Regions from separate parts of the Sinorhizobium sp. NFACC03 genome, predicted to be linked through region 2. Evidence: riboswitches for the same ligand, from Rfam matches in the RefSeq annotation. Region 2 holds a riboswitch; the other holds the start of a gene.
The links. A riboswitch is a leader RNA that binds a small molecule or an ion and turns the genes downstream of it on or off. The one in region 2 is predicted to bind S-adenosylmethionine.
Positions count from the first base shown of each region.

Region 1: another riboswitch for S-adenosylmethionine. It lies ahead of BLU35_RS00395 (O-succinylhomoserine sulfhydrylase); the one in region 2 lies ahead of metA (homoserine O-acetyltransferase MetA).

Region 1 covers NZ_FMXF01000001.1:80,920-88,415, reverse strand. Annotated here, with positions in the region: gene BLU35_RS00425 (S24 family peptidase) at 2-652, shown strand; gene BLU35_RS00420 (thermonuclease family protein) at 666-1,520, shown strand; gene BLU35_RS00415 (tellurite resistance TerB family protein) at 1,670-2,080, shown strand; gene BLU35_RS00410 (transporter substrate-binding domain-containing protein) at 2,224-3,057, opposite strand; tRNA gene BLU35_RS00405 (tRNA-Gly) at 3,199-3,273, opposite strand; gene BLU35_RS00400 (2'-deoxycytidine 5'-triphosphate deaminase) at 3,355-4,452, opposite strand; SAM riboswitch at 4,527-4,605, shown strand; gene BLU35_RS00395 (O-succinylhomoserine sulfhydrylase) at 4,652-5,836, shown strand; gene apaG (Co2+/Mg2+ efflux facilitator ApaG/CorD) at 6,075-6,467, shown strand; gene BLU35_RS00385 (Hsp33 family molecular chaperone) at 6,489-7,478, opposite strand.
Region 2 covers NZ_FMXF01000006.1:68,728-76,223, reverse strand. Annotated here, with positions in the region: gene BLU35_RS11340 (HpcH/HpaI aldolase/citrate lyase family protein) at 1-789, opposite strand, end outside; gene BLU35_RS11335 (hypothetical protein) at 915-1,169, shown strand; gene BLU35_RS11330 (VOC family protein) at 1,358-1,789, shown strand; gene leuD (3-isopropylmalate dehydratase small subunit) at 1,944-2,549, shown strand; gene BLU35_RS11320 (RidA family protein) at 2,558-2,938, shown strand; gene BLU35_RS11315 (AAA family ATPase) at 3,051-3,890, shown strand; gene BLU35_RS11310 (NUDIX hydrolase) at 3,887-4,339, shown strand; SAM riboswitch at 4,567-4,644, shown strand; gene metA (homoserine O-acetyltransferase MetA) at 4,705-5,631, shown strand; gene BLU35_RS11300 (vWA domain-containing protein) at 5,641-6,825, shown strand; gene BLU35_RS11295 (aldose epimerase family protein) at 6,986-7,496, shown strand, end outside.

The sequences.
Region 1 (7,496 bases), on a different contig from region 2:
CATGTTGTCTCACGGCACGATCTGGCACGCCATCGATGCATTGGCCGAGCGCAATCAGCTCTCGCCTTCCGGTCTCGCCCGCCGCGCCGGGCTCGACCCCACCTCCTTCAACAAGTCCAAGCGCCACTCTGCCGACGGGCGGGAACGCTGGCCTTCGACGGAATCGATCGCCAAGGTGCTCGAGGCGACCGGCGCCACGATGGACCAGTTCACCAGCCTGTTGAGCCCGAATGACACTCAGGCCACCCCGGCGACTGCAAGTGCAGCGATCCCGCTGATCGGCTTCGCCCAGGCGGGTGCCGGCGGCTTCTTCGACGACGGCGGTTTTCCGGCCGGCCAGGGCTGGGACGTGATCGACTTTCCAACGGTGGCGGAACGCCGGACGGGCATCTACGCGCTTGAGGTGCAGGGCGATAGCATGCTGCCACTGTACCGCGACGGCGACACCCTGATCGTCGATCCGGGGGCGCAGGTTCGGCGCGGCGACCGCGTCGTGGTCAAGACACGCGAAGGCGAGGTCATGGCGAAGGTCCTGGCACGCCAGACGCCGCGCACGATCGAACTCCTTTCCCTCAACCCGGAGCACCCGAACCGGGGCTTCGAGATCAGCCAGATCGAATGGATCGCCCGGATCATCTGGGCCAGCCAATAGGACGTTCTTCCTGATGCGGCAGCATTTATACTCCCTTGCCGGCGGCATCGCCGCGATCGCGCTTTTCACCGGCATCCTCAACGCGGGTGCAGCCGCCATTCGCGACCGCGAGAGTGCCGCCACGCCGGACTTCGTCCTCGAAACGCCCGACATGACGGAAATCGAGCCGGCGCCGGATGGCGCCGAAACGGATGATAACGTACCGCTCGACTTGGGAACACCGACCGACGGCACCGCGCAGCCCGGTGCGGTTACGACCGGCGATCAACCGCAGACGTCGACGACGGAAAACGCCGCACGCGCCATCGAGCCGCAACAATTCGGTCTGCCCGACACCGTCACCGGCGCGCCGCTCGAACGCGCGGAGCCGCGTGCCCCGCTGTCAGAGCCGGAGAAGCAAGCGAAGGCGACCGCCGGGCCGACCATCCTCTATCGCCCCGTGGCGATCGCCGCCGGTGTGATCCAGTTCGACAAGCTCACGCTGCAGATCGATGGCATCGAGCCCGAGCAGGCAGAGAGAACCTGCGAAACCGGGGGGAAGAGTTGGCCCTGCGGCATCGTCGCACGGACGGCCTTCAGAAACTTCTTGCGCGCACGCGCGGTCAGCTGCGACATGCCCGAGGGGAGCGCCGGCGCATCGGCCACCGCTTCCTGCTCGCTCGGCGGGCAGGATCTCGCAACCTGGCTCGTCGACAACGGCTGGGCGACGCCGGTACCCGGCTCGCCGCTCAAGACGCGGGCCGACGCTGCGCGCCAGGCGAAGCTCGGCTTCTATGGCGAAGATCCGCGCGACCTCAGTCACACGCCGATGACGTTCGACGACCCAACCCTCGGCACCGGGATGGACGAGCCGCAGCCAGACTTGTAAACAGCCGCGGCAATTCCCAGCTCTCAACCGTCCAGATCATCTCATTACATCGTTGAAACAGTGAGATGATCCAACTCTTTGAAACTCTGCAATCCGGATGGACACCGCTTCACGCCGTTCCCGGAATTGCGCTACCGCCGGAAAGACCCATGCTGCCAAGCCTCAGCCACCACGAAGCGCTCATCTATGTCATGGTGATGATGTCGGCGGTCGACCGCGAGATGAGCGACGACGAATTCACCCGCATCGGCCGGCTGGTGCAGTTCCTGCCGATCTTCGAGGGATTCGACGAGGACCAGCTCGTCCATATCGGCCACGAATGCTCCGCCCAGCTCGCGGCTCCCGAGGGGTTGGATATCGCGCTGGAAATCGTGCGCGAGGCGCTTCCGGAAAAGTTCCATGAGACGGCCTACGCACTTGCCGTCGAGATCGCCGCCGCGGACCAGCGCATTCGCAACGAAGAGATCCGGCTGTTGCAGTTGCTGCGCGACCGCCTCGGTCTCGACAAGCTCACCTGCGCCGCCATCGAACGAGGGGCGCTTGCCCGCTTCCGCCGGTAGCTCATCATTTCCTGGCGTTCACGCCAAGCTGTCTACAGCGCTGCGCGTCTTATCAGACGCGCAAAGGTCGCTGTAGCACTTTGAATTGCTGCATGTTTTTGACCTTTGATCGGGTACGATTAAAGGAAACATGCAGTGGGCGCTCAATAGATGCCGTTGGGGAAGTAGCGCAGGTAGATTTCCTCGAGCCGGCCGCTGCGCGAAAGCGCCAGCAGCGCGTGGTCGATCGCCTGGGTCAGCGCCGGTTCGGATTTGCGGTTCATGATCGTCAGGCCTTCACCGAGAAAGCGTTGCGAGAAATAGGCACCATCGACGAGTGCGCAGCAGCCCCCGGCAGTCGTGCCTGAGATCCAGAAGGAAAGCTGCAAACCGTCGGAAAAGACCGCCGGCACCTCACCCTTCTGCAGTGCCGTGAGCATGGCATCGCGATCTGGGAAGACCTTGGCCCCGATACTGGGGAAGAACGCCTTGAACATGGCCTCATGGGTGGTGCCCGCCACGACACCGACCGTTTTTTTCCTGAGGTCCTTCGGACCCGTCACGGCGCCGGCCGCCTTGGTGTTGATGGCCAAGCGGGCCGGAAGCCGCATGAAGGCGCGCGAGAAGCCGAAGCGCTGGCGCAGTTCCGGGCCGACGGCGATACCGGCGGCAACCGCTTCGCCCTGCCCCTGCTCCAGCGCCGGCAGCAGTTCCGCATAGGTCACTGCCTGGATCTGGCATTTGGCTTCGATGTCGAGCTCGCGGCAGATCTCGCGCACGAGATCGACGTGAAAACCGGAGAGCTTGCCGGACTGATCGATGAAGTTGAACGGCGGAAAGTCGACCGTCGTCAGGAAGCGCAAGCGCGCAAGGCCCGTGAGATCGGGCTTGGCGATGCGTTCGCGCGCATCGAACAGAATGGGCAGGTCCCTGGGCTGGGCCGCAAGCGGCGTTGCGATCAGGGACGCGCAGAGAGCGAACAGGGAAAGAAATCTCATGGGCAGCGGGCCGGCACGGTTCTTGTCTCAGGGGCGGCGCTTGGAACCGCGGGATGATTCATCGAGCGGTAAAGTAACCGTCCGCAAGGCAACTGGCCATAGGTCTCGCTCGAACGAGGCAAAAGAGGCTTCAGGAAGGATTGGAGCGGGTGATCGGGATCGAACCGACGACATCAAGCTTGGGAAGCTGGCGTTCTACCACTGAACTACACCCGCGATGCCTGCGAAATTTCCCGAACCGGGACGATCTGTCAAGGACCCTTGCGCGGTATCGCACGAGGGTCCCGTGCAAAATCCCTACTCGGCGCGGAAATGTTTCGAAAGCTTCAGGCCCTGGGCCTGGTAGTTGGAGCCGACGCCGAGGCCGTAGAGACCGTCAGGACGCTCCAGCATGTGTTCATAGATCAGGCGGCCGACGATCTGGCCATGTTCGAGGATGAACGGCACCTCGTGGCTGCGGACTTCCAGAACGGCGCGGCTACCGCTGCCACCGGCAGAGGCATGGCCGAAGCCGGGATCGAAGAAGCCGGCATAGTGCACGCGGAACTCGCCCACCAGCGGATCGAACGGCGTCATCTCGGCCGCATAAAGCGGCGGCACATGCACCGCTTCGCGCGAGACGAGGATGTAGAACTCGTCCGGATCGAGGATCAGCTCGTCGCGTCCGCGGCTATAGAGCGGCTCCCAGAAATCGAAGATCTTGTGCTGCGCCTTCTTGTCGACGTCGATGACGGCGGTGTGGTGTTTGCCACGGTAGCCAATCAGCCCCTCCGGACCGGTGCCCTTGAGGTCGATCGACAGTGCAATGCCGCCACCGCTGACATTCGGGCGCTCGCTCGCCACCAGCACGTCGCTTTCATGCAGCGCCAGCAGCTCCTGTTCGGAGAGCAGCGACTGGCCCATGCGGAAGCGGATCTGCGACAGGCGCGAACCACGGCGCACGACGATCGGGAAGGTGCGCGGGCTGATTTCGAGATAGAGGGGACCGCTATAGCCGGCAGGAATCTTGTCGAACTCTTGGGCGCGGTCGGTGATCACGCGGGTGAAGATGTCGAGGCGGCCGGTCGAGCTTTTCGGATTGGCCGAGGCCGACATGCCCGCAGGCAGCGCCAGGCTCTCCATCAACGGCACGATGTAGACGCAGCCGGTTTCAAGCACGGCGCCATCGGTGAGATCGACGACATGCAGCTTCAGCCGGTCAAGCTTGTCGGCGACGAGGTGGGACGGGCCTGGCATGAAGCTCGCGCGGACGCGGAAGGCCTTGGCGCCAAGGCGCAGGTCGAGGCTTGCCGGCTGGATCTGATCGTCATCCAGCGGCCTCTCGCTCTTCAGGCGCCCCGTTTCGAGCAGCGCGGCGATCGCGCGGTCGGCCAAAATCCCAGTATCGCGGGCCATTGCAGTCCTCTTTCCAGTTGCGAGACAAAACCAAACTCCGGGAATTGACGCAAGCGCACCCTAGCAGTATTGAAGCTTTATCCCGTGGTGATTTGGCCGGTCGGCTTGCAGCCACGTTAAACAAGTAGCTAAAAAGGCCGGGTGTCAAACCGGCCCATTTTTGCGGCCGGTTTTTTTTGTTTTTGAAGGTGATCGTCACATGAGCAAAAACTGGCGCCCGGCAACACAACTCGTCCACGGCGGAACCACCCGCTCCCAGCACGGCGAGACGTCCGAGGCGATCTTCCTCACCCAGGGCTTCGTCTACGAGACATCCGAGGCGGCAGAAGCGCGTTTCAAGGGCGAGACCGAAGGCTTCATCTATGCCCGCTACGGCAGCCCGACCAACGACATGTTCGAAAAGCGCATGTGCATGCTGGAAGGCGCCGAAGACGCGCGGGCCACGGCTTCGGGCATGGCTGCCGTTTCCGCGGCAATCCTCTGCCAGCTGAAGGCCGGCGATCATATCGTTGCCGCCCGTGCGCTGTTCGGTTCCTGCCGCTGGGTGGTCGAGACGCTGGCGCCGAAATACGGCATCGAATGCACGCTGGTCGATGGACGCGATCTCGCCAACTGGGAAAAGGCGATCCAGAAGAACACCAAGGTCTTCTTCCTGGAAAGCCCGACCAACCCGACGCTCGAAGTCATCGACATTGCCGGTGTGGCCAAGCTCGCCAACCAGATCGGCGCCAAGGTCGTCGTCGACAACGTCTTTGCGACGCCACTCTTCCAGAAGCCGCTGGAACTCGGCGCCCATATCGTCGTCTATTCCGCCACCAAGCATATCGATGGCCAGGGCCGCTGCCTCGGCGGCGTCGTGCTTGCTGACAAGGAATGGATCAACGAGAACCTGCACGACTACTTCCGTCATACCGGTCCGGCCATGTCGCCGTTCAATGCGTGGACGCTGCTGAAGGGCATTGAAACCCTGCCGCTGCGCGTGCGCCAGCAGACGGAAACCGCACGCCGCGTCGCCGACTTCCTGGCTGAGCAGCCGCAGGTGGCGAAGGTCATCTACCCCGGCCGCAAGGATCACCCGCAGGCCGACATCATCGCCAAGCAGATGACCGGCGGCTCCACCCTCGTCGCGTTTGAACTGAAGGGCGGCAAGGATGCGGCCTTCGCGCTGCAGAACGCACTGGAGATCGTCCGCATCTCTAACAACCTCGGCGACAGCAAGAGCCTGATCACCCATCCGGCAACGACGACGCACAAGAACCTGACCGACGAGGCCCGCGAAGAGCTGGGCATTTCCGCCGGCACGGTGCGTTTCTCGGCCGGCATCGAAGACAGCGAGGATGTCGTCGAGGATTTCGCCCGCGCGCTTAGGGCCGTCAAAGCCTGAGGCAACGAAAAGATACGGCCGCCACGACAGGCGGCGGCCGTCGATCCCTCGTGGCGCTCATGCAGCGGGCGCCCCGCCATCCAATATGGCTTCACCAGCGGGATCGAGCGGGTTCGAACAGCCGATCCGGATACCCGCAAGCCCTTGCCCCAGAATGGGTATGCACAATCTTGCCGTTATTCTTGACGAAACCATCTTGCTGTAGAATACCCTGAAAGACCGAAGCAAGGTGTTGCCCATGTATCGCGCTTTGACCCGCGACATAGAAGTTACGGTGGAGCCGTACTATCTCGAAGAGCAGTCGGACCCCGATGACGGCCGCTATGTCTGGGGCTATCGCATTGTCATCTCAAACCATTCGGACGCAGCCGTGCGGTTGATGACCCGCTACTGGCATATCACCGATGAGAATGGGCAGGTCGATGAGGTCAGCGGTCCCGGCGTGATCGGCGAACAGCCGCTGCTCAACCCCGGCGACACCTATGAGTATTCGTCCGGCTGCCCGCTGGACACGCCGTCGGGCGTGATGTTCGGCCACTACAGTATGGAAGCGGAAGGCGGAGAGACCTTCAACGTGGCCATCCCCGCCTTCTCGCTCGATTCACCCGGGCTCGTGCGTACCCTGAACTAGCTTGATCCTGAGTGGCGCCGGCTACTGCGGACGCACTTCGCTTGCCTCGAAACGATAGGTCGTCGAGCAGAATTCGCAGGTGACCTTCACGGCCCCATCCTCGATGGTGCTTTCGATATCATCAGCGTCCAGATTGGCGAGCACCGAGTGCAGCTTCTCGCGCGAGCAGCTGCAACGGTCAAAGACCGCCTGCGGCTCATAGACGCGAACGCCGCGCTCGTGAAACAGCCGGTAGAGCAAGCGTTCGGTTCCGACCATCGGGTCGGTCAGCTCGTCGGTGTCGATCGTCTCGACCATCACCTTGGCTTCCGCCCAGAGATCGTCATCCTCGAAGACGCCTTCCCCGTCATCGCCATCGCCGCCGGAAAGATCAGGCTGGCGCATGCGCTCCGGCGCTTCCGGCAGGAACTGCGCGACCATGCCGCCGGCACGCCAGCGATGGCGCGGCTTGCCGCTTTCATCGCGGTCGAGCAGCTCGGCAACGCCGAGCCTGACCTTGGTCGGGATCTGCTCTGACTGGCGGAAATAGACGCCAGCGATTTCTTCCAGCGTGGCGCCGTCCAGCGCAACGATGCCCTGATAGCGCTGAGTATGAGCGCCCTGGTCGATGGTGAAGGCGAGTATGCCCTTACCAAGCAGTTCATGCGAAAGGGTGCGGCCATCCTTCTCGGCGTCGGCAAGCGCATCTGCATCGTAGCGGGCATAGGCGCGCACGCGATCCGGCGTCGAGAAGTCGGCGACGACGAGATCCACCGGACCATCGCCTTTCGTCTGGACGATCAGCTTGCCTTCGAACTTCAGCGAAGTGCCGAGCAGAACCGTCAGCACGACGGTTTCGGCAACGAGCCGCGCGACCGGAAGCGGATAGTTGTGGCGCTCCAGAATTGCGTCGAGCATCGGGCCGAGCTGCACGGCGCGGCCGCGCACGTCGAGGCCTTCCACCTGGAAAGGCACGACGTGATCGTCACCGGCGAAGTCGAATTCACCAAGCCCTGGCGTCATGTCAGTCATGTCTTGCTCCTTGCCTCA
Region 2 (7,496 bases):
GTTTTCCGAGAGCGCAAAGGCAGCGATGATCGCGCGCGCCTCGTCGACGGCGATCTGCTCGACGCCGAAACGTTCGTTCGCCGGGCCGATCTGGGCCGGGTGGATCAGCATCTTGCCGTCATAGCCCATGTCGCGGCCCTGCCGGCATTCCTCGTCGAATCCATCAGCGTCGCGAAAATCGTTGAACACGGCGTCGATGACGTCGAGCCCGCCGCCGCGCGCCGCCAGCAGGATCTGCATCAGCCAGGGGATCAGATAGGGACGGCCGGGGCGATCCGGAACGCCGGTGTCCTTGCGCAGGTCGTTGAGACCAACGACGAAACAATCGAGCCGGCCGCCGAAGGTGCGGCCGGTCTCGGCGATAAGAGGCGCGTTGATGACACCGCGCGGCGTCTCGATCATCGCCCAGAGACGCAGCGTCTCCGGCGCATCGTTTTCGGCCAGCCAGTCGGCCGCCGCCTGGATATCCGCCGGGCTTTCGACCTTCGGCAGAAGAATGGCGTCGGGCTTCGCCGCAAGCACCGCGGCGAGATCGTCCTGGCCAAAGCCGGAACCGAGCGCATTGATGCGGATGACGATCTCACAATCCGGCCGGTTCGTCGTCAGATGCCGAACCAGCGCCTCGCGTGCTTCCATCTTGCGCTCAGGCGCAACCGCATCCTCGAGATCGAAGATCGCGGCATCGGTCGCGAGTTCAGCGACCTTGGCAAGCGCGCGGGCATTGTCGGCCGGCACCGATAGCACCGAGCGACGCAGGCGCACCGGGTGATGTTCGATCGATTTGCTCATGTTTCAGTTGTGCCCGCCTTTGCCTCGTTCCGCAAGACGAGGCGAACCGCCGCACCCCTTTCGCAAAGCCGCCTCTTGCAAGTGCGGGGAGGAGCCCCCACATCGCCATCAGAAAGGTGACGATTATGCAAAGCATTCGCTCTGTTCTCTTCACGGCCGCAGCCCTGACCATCACGTTTGCGGCCTTCGTTCTGACCGCCTCGCTGGCGCTGGCACTGGCCGGCATCGCCGCCGTCGTCGTGATCGGCAGCGCGATTGCCGCCCGGCTGAACCTCAGGCCGGCCCGCACCACCGCCCGTCCGGCCGCCGCCGCTGCCGCCCACGGCCAGCGCGAGATGCGCATCTGGAACGACGGTCGCGGCACGATCATCGACCTCTGATCCCGGCGATCGTAGTGATCCGCAATCGGGCCGATCCGTAATCGGCTCGAAGCCTTTTGCTGTTTCTCGAGAGCTGCCATTCAGCCGGCTGCGAAATTTTTCCATCCCCGTGTCGGATCCATCGCTCCATGTCCGTCCTTGAGGCAGGCCAGCACGGTCCTGGCTCTTCGAACAGGATGGAGAACGACATGGACACTGAGACGCAGCAAACCGAAACGAAGCAGCCGGCACCGGTCCTGAACGGGCTTCTGCCCTATCTTCAGGTCGATGGCGCCGCCAAGGCATCCGAATTCTACCAGCGCGCCTTCGGCGCCAAGGAGGTCAACCGGCATCCGCTCGACGAGCAGGGCCGGACGATGCACATCCATCTCTACGTCAACGGCAGCTCGCTGATGCTGGCGGATGCCTATCCGGAATATGGCCATCCGCTGGAAAAGCCGCAGGCCTTTACCTTGACGCTCACCGTCGAGGACATCGATGCCTGGTGGGACCGCGCCGTTGCCGCCGGCGCCGAGGTGGTGATGCCGATCGAGGTGATGTTCTGGGGCGACCGCTACGGCCAGCTCCGCGATCCCTTCGGCGTTCTCTGGGCCATGAACAGCCCGGTGAAGGCAGGCTGAGGCTTCCCGACAATCGAAATCCGGGCGAAGCTTTCACCGGGCGGGCATTTTCACCCGCCCGGCGAAGCGTGTTTGGATAGATTTTCCTTCATTTCGGCGCAAAACTCATCTAAACGCTAGCGCAACATTCTTCTGAAATCGAAGGCCTGAAGTTATGGAAAAATTCGTCAAGCTCACCGGTGTCGCCGCCCCCCTCCCCGTCGTCAACATCGACACGGACATGATCATTCCGAAGGATTACCTGAAGACGATCAAGCGCACCGGCCTAGGCAAGGGTCTTTTCGCCGAAGCCCGCTACAATGAGGATGGCTCGGTCAACCCGGACTTCGTGCTCAACAAACCCGCCTACCAGAACGCCAAGATCCTGGTTGCCGGCGACAACTTCGGCTGCGGCTCCTCGCGCGAGCATGCCCCCTGGGCGCTGCTCGACTTCGGCATCCGCTGCGTGATCTCCACGTCCTTTGCCGACATCTTCTACAACAACTGTTTTAAGAACGGCATTCTGCCGATCGTCGTGAGCCAGGCCGACCTCGACAAGCTGATGGACGACGCTTCGCGCGGCTCCAACGCCATCCTCTCGGTCGACCTGGAATCCCAGGAAATCACCGGCCCGGACGGCGGCTCGGTCAAGTTCGAGGTCGATGCCTTCAAGCGCCACTGCCTGCTGAACGGCCTCGACGATATCGGCCTGACGCTGGAAAAGGCAACTGCGATCGACAGCTTCGAGAAGACGGTCGGCGCCTCGCGCCCCTGGGCTTAAAGCGAGACATGGCGCGCAAGCTCATCTCTTCGGGTTCGCCCTTCGAAAAGACGGCAGGCTATTCGCGTGCCGTCGCGATGGGCGACTGGTGCTTCGTCTCCGGCACGACCGGCTACGACTATGCCACCATGACCATGCCCGAAACGGTGGAAGAGCAGGCGCGCAATTGCCTGAAGACGATCGAGGGCGCACTGAAGGAAGCGGGCTTCTCGCTCAAAGACGTGGTGCGCAATCACTACTACGTCACCGATGCCAGCTTCGCCGACCGGGTGTTCCCGATCTTCGGCGAAGTCTTCGGCGAGATCCGTCCGGCCGCAACCATGATCGTCTGCGATCTGATCCGCCCGGAAATGCTGATCGAGATCGAAGTCACCGCCCTCCGCGGCTGAGACCGAGCTTTTCTGCTCACGCCATCTCTTCTCAAATCGATTCCGATTTTGGCCAATATGCGATAGTCCATGGACACCGCCTGCTAGACCTATGCTGAACCGGAAGACGATTATGCAATTCGAAGGCACCGCAGATTACATCGCCGACAAGGACCTGATGATCGCCGTCAATGCTGCGATCCGGCTGGAGCGGCCGCTGCTCGTCAAGGGTGAACCCGGCACCGGCAAGACCGAGCTTGCCCGCCAGATTGCCGCTGCCCTTGGCCTCGATCTGATCGAATGGAGCGTCAAGTCGACGACCAAGGCGCAGCAGGGCCTTTACGAGTATGATGCCGTGTCGCGCCTGCGCGACAGCCAGCTCGGCGACGAGCGCGTCAACGAGGTCAGGAACTATATCCGCAAGGGCAAGCTCTGGCAGGCCTTCGAGGCCGACCGTCGCGTGGTGCTTCTGATCGACGAGATCGACAAGGCCGACATCGAGTTTCCGAACGACCTCTTGCAGGAACTCGACCGCATGGAATTCCATGTCTACGAGACCGGCGAGATGATCGGCGCCCGTCACCGGCCGATCGTCATCATCACCTCCAACAACGAGAAGGAACTGCCGGACGCCTTCCTGCGTCGCTGCTTCTTCCACTATATCCGCTTCCCCGATGCCGAAACGCTCGCGCGCATCGTCGAGGTGCACTATCCCGGCATCCGCAAAACGCTGCTATCTGCGGCCCTTGCCGCCTTCTACGACATCCGCCAGGTGCCGGGCCTCAAGAAGAAGCCGTCCACCTCCGAAGCGCTCGACTGGATCCGCCTGCTTGTCGCCGACGAGGTCGATCCGGCCGACCTCCGCGTCGACGCCAAGACCATGCTGCCGAAGCTGCACGGGGCGCTGTTGAAGAACGAGCAGGACGTGCATCTCTTCGAGCGCCTGGCCTTCATGGCGCGCCGCGACGGATGAGGCCGGACGCCCACAAGGTCCTGATCTACGCCACCTGGCAGGACCACCTGCTGGTCTTCGACGAGCCGGACTTTCCCGAAATCGAGTTGCAGGTACCCGGCGGCACGATGGAGCCGGACGAAAGCCCTGAAGCTGCCGCCTTGCGGGAATTCGTGGAAGAGACCGGGCTGACGCCATCGCGGGCCCTCACCCATCTCGTCACGAAGGACTACTCCTTCCGGAAGGAAGGCCAGACCATCTGCCATCGCCGGCACTATTTTCATGTCGCCCTTGCCGGCGAGCAACAGAAAACCTGGCTGCACCATGAAATGACGCCCTTTGGCGGTGGTGCGCCGATCCGCTTTCGCTTCTTCTGGCTCGGCTTAGACGAGGCTAGCCGTCGGCTCGGATACGGCATGCAGGACGGCCTAGATTATCTTCACACGCACGGAAGTTGCCCCTCACCCTAGCCCTCTCCCCGCAGCCGGGGAGAGGGGACGGAAATGGCGACGGTCGCCGCGAGACAATGATGTCCGGGCTTCTTTCTGGAACGGAAATGATCGGCCCCTGGGAGGCGCGAGCGGGTGCCACAAGCTCCCTTCTCCCCGCCTGCGGGGAGAAGGTCGCGGCAGCGGGATGAGGGGCCGCCCGACCGCCCGAATCGTTTTTCTTGACCCCCGCGCCCCAGTCGCGCTATCAAATTCCCCGTGGTGATTTGGCCGGCCGGCTTGCAGCCACGTTAAACAAGTCGCTAAAGGGCCGAGGAAAGTTGGATTTCCGAGGACCGGTCGCGATCAATCGCCGCCGGTTTTTTTGTATTGATCGAGTGAAGCCCATGCCCATCAAGATTCCCGATACGCTGCCCGCTTTCGAAACCCTCGTGCATGAGGGTGTACGGGTAATGACCGAGACCGTGGCGATCCGTCAGGATATCCGCCCGCTCCAGATCGGGCTCCTGAACCTCATGCCGAACAAGATCAAGACCGAGATCCAAATGGCACGCCTGATCGGCGCCTCACCGCTGCAGGTGGAATTGTCGCTGGTGCGCATCGGCGCCCACCGGGCGAAGAACACCTCGGAAGATCACCTGCTTTCTTTCTACGAGACCTGGGACGAGGTGAAGGGCCGCAAGTTTGACGGCTTCATCATCACCGGCGCGCCGGTCGAGACGCTCGAATACGAGGACGTCACCTATTGGAACGAATTGAAGCGCATCCTCGATTGGACGGAGACCAACGTGCATTCGACGCTCAATGTCTGCTGGGGGGCGATGGCGGCGATCTACCATTTCCACGACGTGCCGAAGTATCCGCTGAACGAGAAGGCCTTCGGCGTCTACCGCCACCAGAACCTCAATCGCTCGTCCGTCTATCTCAACGGCTTCTCCGACGACTTCGCCGTCCCCGTCTCGCGTTGGACCGAGGTCAGGCGTGCCGACATCGACAAGGTGCCCAGCCTCGAAATCCTGATGGAATCGAAGGAGATGGGCGTCTGCCTCGTGCACGAGAAAAAGGGCAATCGGCTCTACATGTTCAACCACGTGGAGTATGATTCGACCTCGCTGTCGGACGAATATTTTCGCGACGTGGACGCAGGCGTGCCGATCAAGATGCCGCACGACTATTTCCCGCACAACGATTCGACCCTGCCGCCGCAGAACCGCTGGCGCAGCCATGCGCATCTTTTCTTCGGCAACTGGATCAACGAGATGTACCAGACGACGCCCTATGATCTCGCAGAGATCGGCACCGGAGAAAGCTGAGGCTTAGCGATGTTCGTCCCCTTCTTCCTCGAACTCAAGGCGGCGAAAGTTCCGGTGACGCTCCGGGAATTCCTGTCGCTGATCGAGGGGATGGAGGCGGGCATCGCCACCTTCGACGTCGAAGCCTTCTACTTCCTGGCGCGCACGGCGCTGGTGAAGGACGAGCGCCATATCGACCGCTTCGACCGGGTGTTCCAGCACTGCTTCTCCGGGCTCGAGGCGGTCAATCCCATGGAGACGGGCGAAGAGGCCGTCATCCCCGAGGACTGGCTGCGCAAGCTCGCGGAAAAACACCTGACCGAGGAAGAAAAGCGCCTGATCGAAGCCCTCGGCGGTTTCGACAAGCTGATGGAAACCCTGCGCCAACGGCTTCGGGAGCAGCAAAGCCGGCATCAGGGCGGCTCGAAATGGATCGGCACTGCCGGGACCTCACCGTTCGGCGCCTATGGCTACAATCCCGAAGGGGTCAGGATCGGCCAGGACCAGTCGCGCCACCGCCGCGCCGTCAAGGTCTGGGATCGGCGCGAATTCAAAGACTACGACGACACCGTCGAGCTCGGCACGCGCAACATCAAGGTGGCGCTGAAAAGGCTGAGGCGCTGGGTACGCCAGGGCGCAGCCGACGAACTCGACCTTTCCGGCACGATCCGCGCCACCGCCGAGCACGGCTATCTCGACGTGGTGACGCGGCCCGAACGCCGCAATGCGGTCAAGCTGCTGATGTTCTTCGATATCGGCGGCTCGATGGACGATCACATCCGCATCGTCGAGGAACTGTTTTCAGCCGCCCGAGGCGAGTTTCGCCACATGGAGCATTTCTACTTCCATAACTGCGTCTATGAGGGCCTGTGGAAGGACAACCGCCGCCGCCGTGTCGACATCACCCGCACCACCGAAGTGCTGCGCACCTATGGCGGCGACTATCGCGCCATCTTCGTCGGCGACGCGTCTATGAGCCCCTATGAGATCAGCCATCCCGGCGGCTCGGTCGAACATTGGAACGACGAGGCGGGCGCACTCTGGCTTTCGCGCATGACAGCGCATTTTCCGCGTTCGATCTGGATCAATCCCGTGCCCGAACAGCACTGGGGCTACACCCAGTCGATCGGCATGGTGAAGAGCCTGTTCGAGGGGCGGATGTTCCCTTTGACGCTCGCCGGCCTGCAGGATGCCACCAAGCAGCTATCGCGCTGACATGACCGCAGAGAGGTCGCTGTAGCACCTTGAATAGCTAGACGTTTTTGCCCTCAGGCCAGAGACGAAGCAAGGCCCCATTTAGTATGATTTTCCGGTTGCCGTGCCTTTGGAAATGACGCAGGTTGCTGCGGTCGCGAAGAGGGAGCCAGCGGTGAACATGCATCAGAACACGGAAATCTTCGGCCATCTGCCGTCCGGCGAGCCGGTCCATCGTATGGTGCTCTCCGGTGGCGGCCTCACCGCCCATGTCTTGACCTGGGGCTCGGTGATCCAGGACCTGCGCCTGGAAGGCCATGAGCCGCCATTGGTGCTCGGTTTCGCCGATCTCGAAAGCTATCTCGCCCATTCGCCCTATCTCGGCGCGACACCGGGGCGCTGCGCCAACCGGATCGCCGACGGGCGCTTCACGCTCGACGGTGAGACCTACCAGCTCGAACTGAACGAGAAGGGTGTCACCCACCTGCACGGCGGCAGCGACAATATCGGCAAGCGCAACTGGACGATCGTCCGCCAGACGCCTGATAGCGTGACGCTCAGCATTACCGATCCGGATGGACGCGCCGGCTATCCCGGCAACTGCAAGGTCACTTGCACCTACGCGGTGAAGCCCGGCGGCGTCTTGAGCGTCGTCTACGAGAGCGAGACCGACCGGCCGACGCTCGCCAATG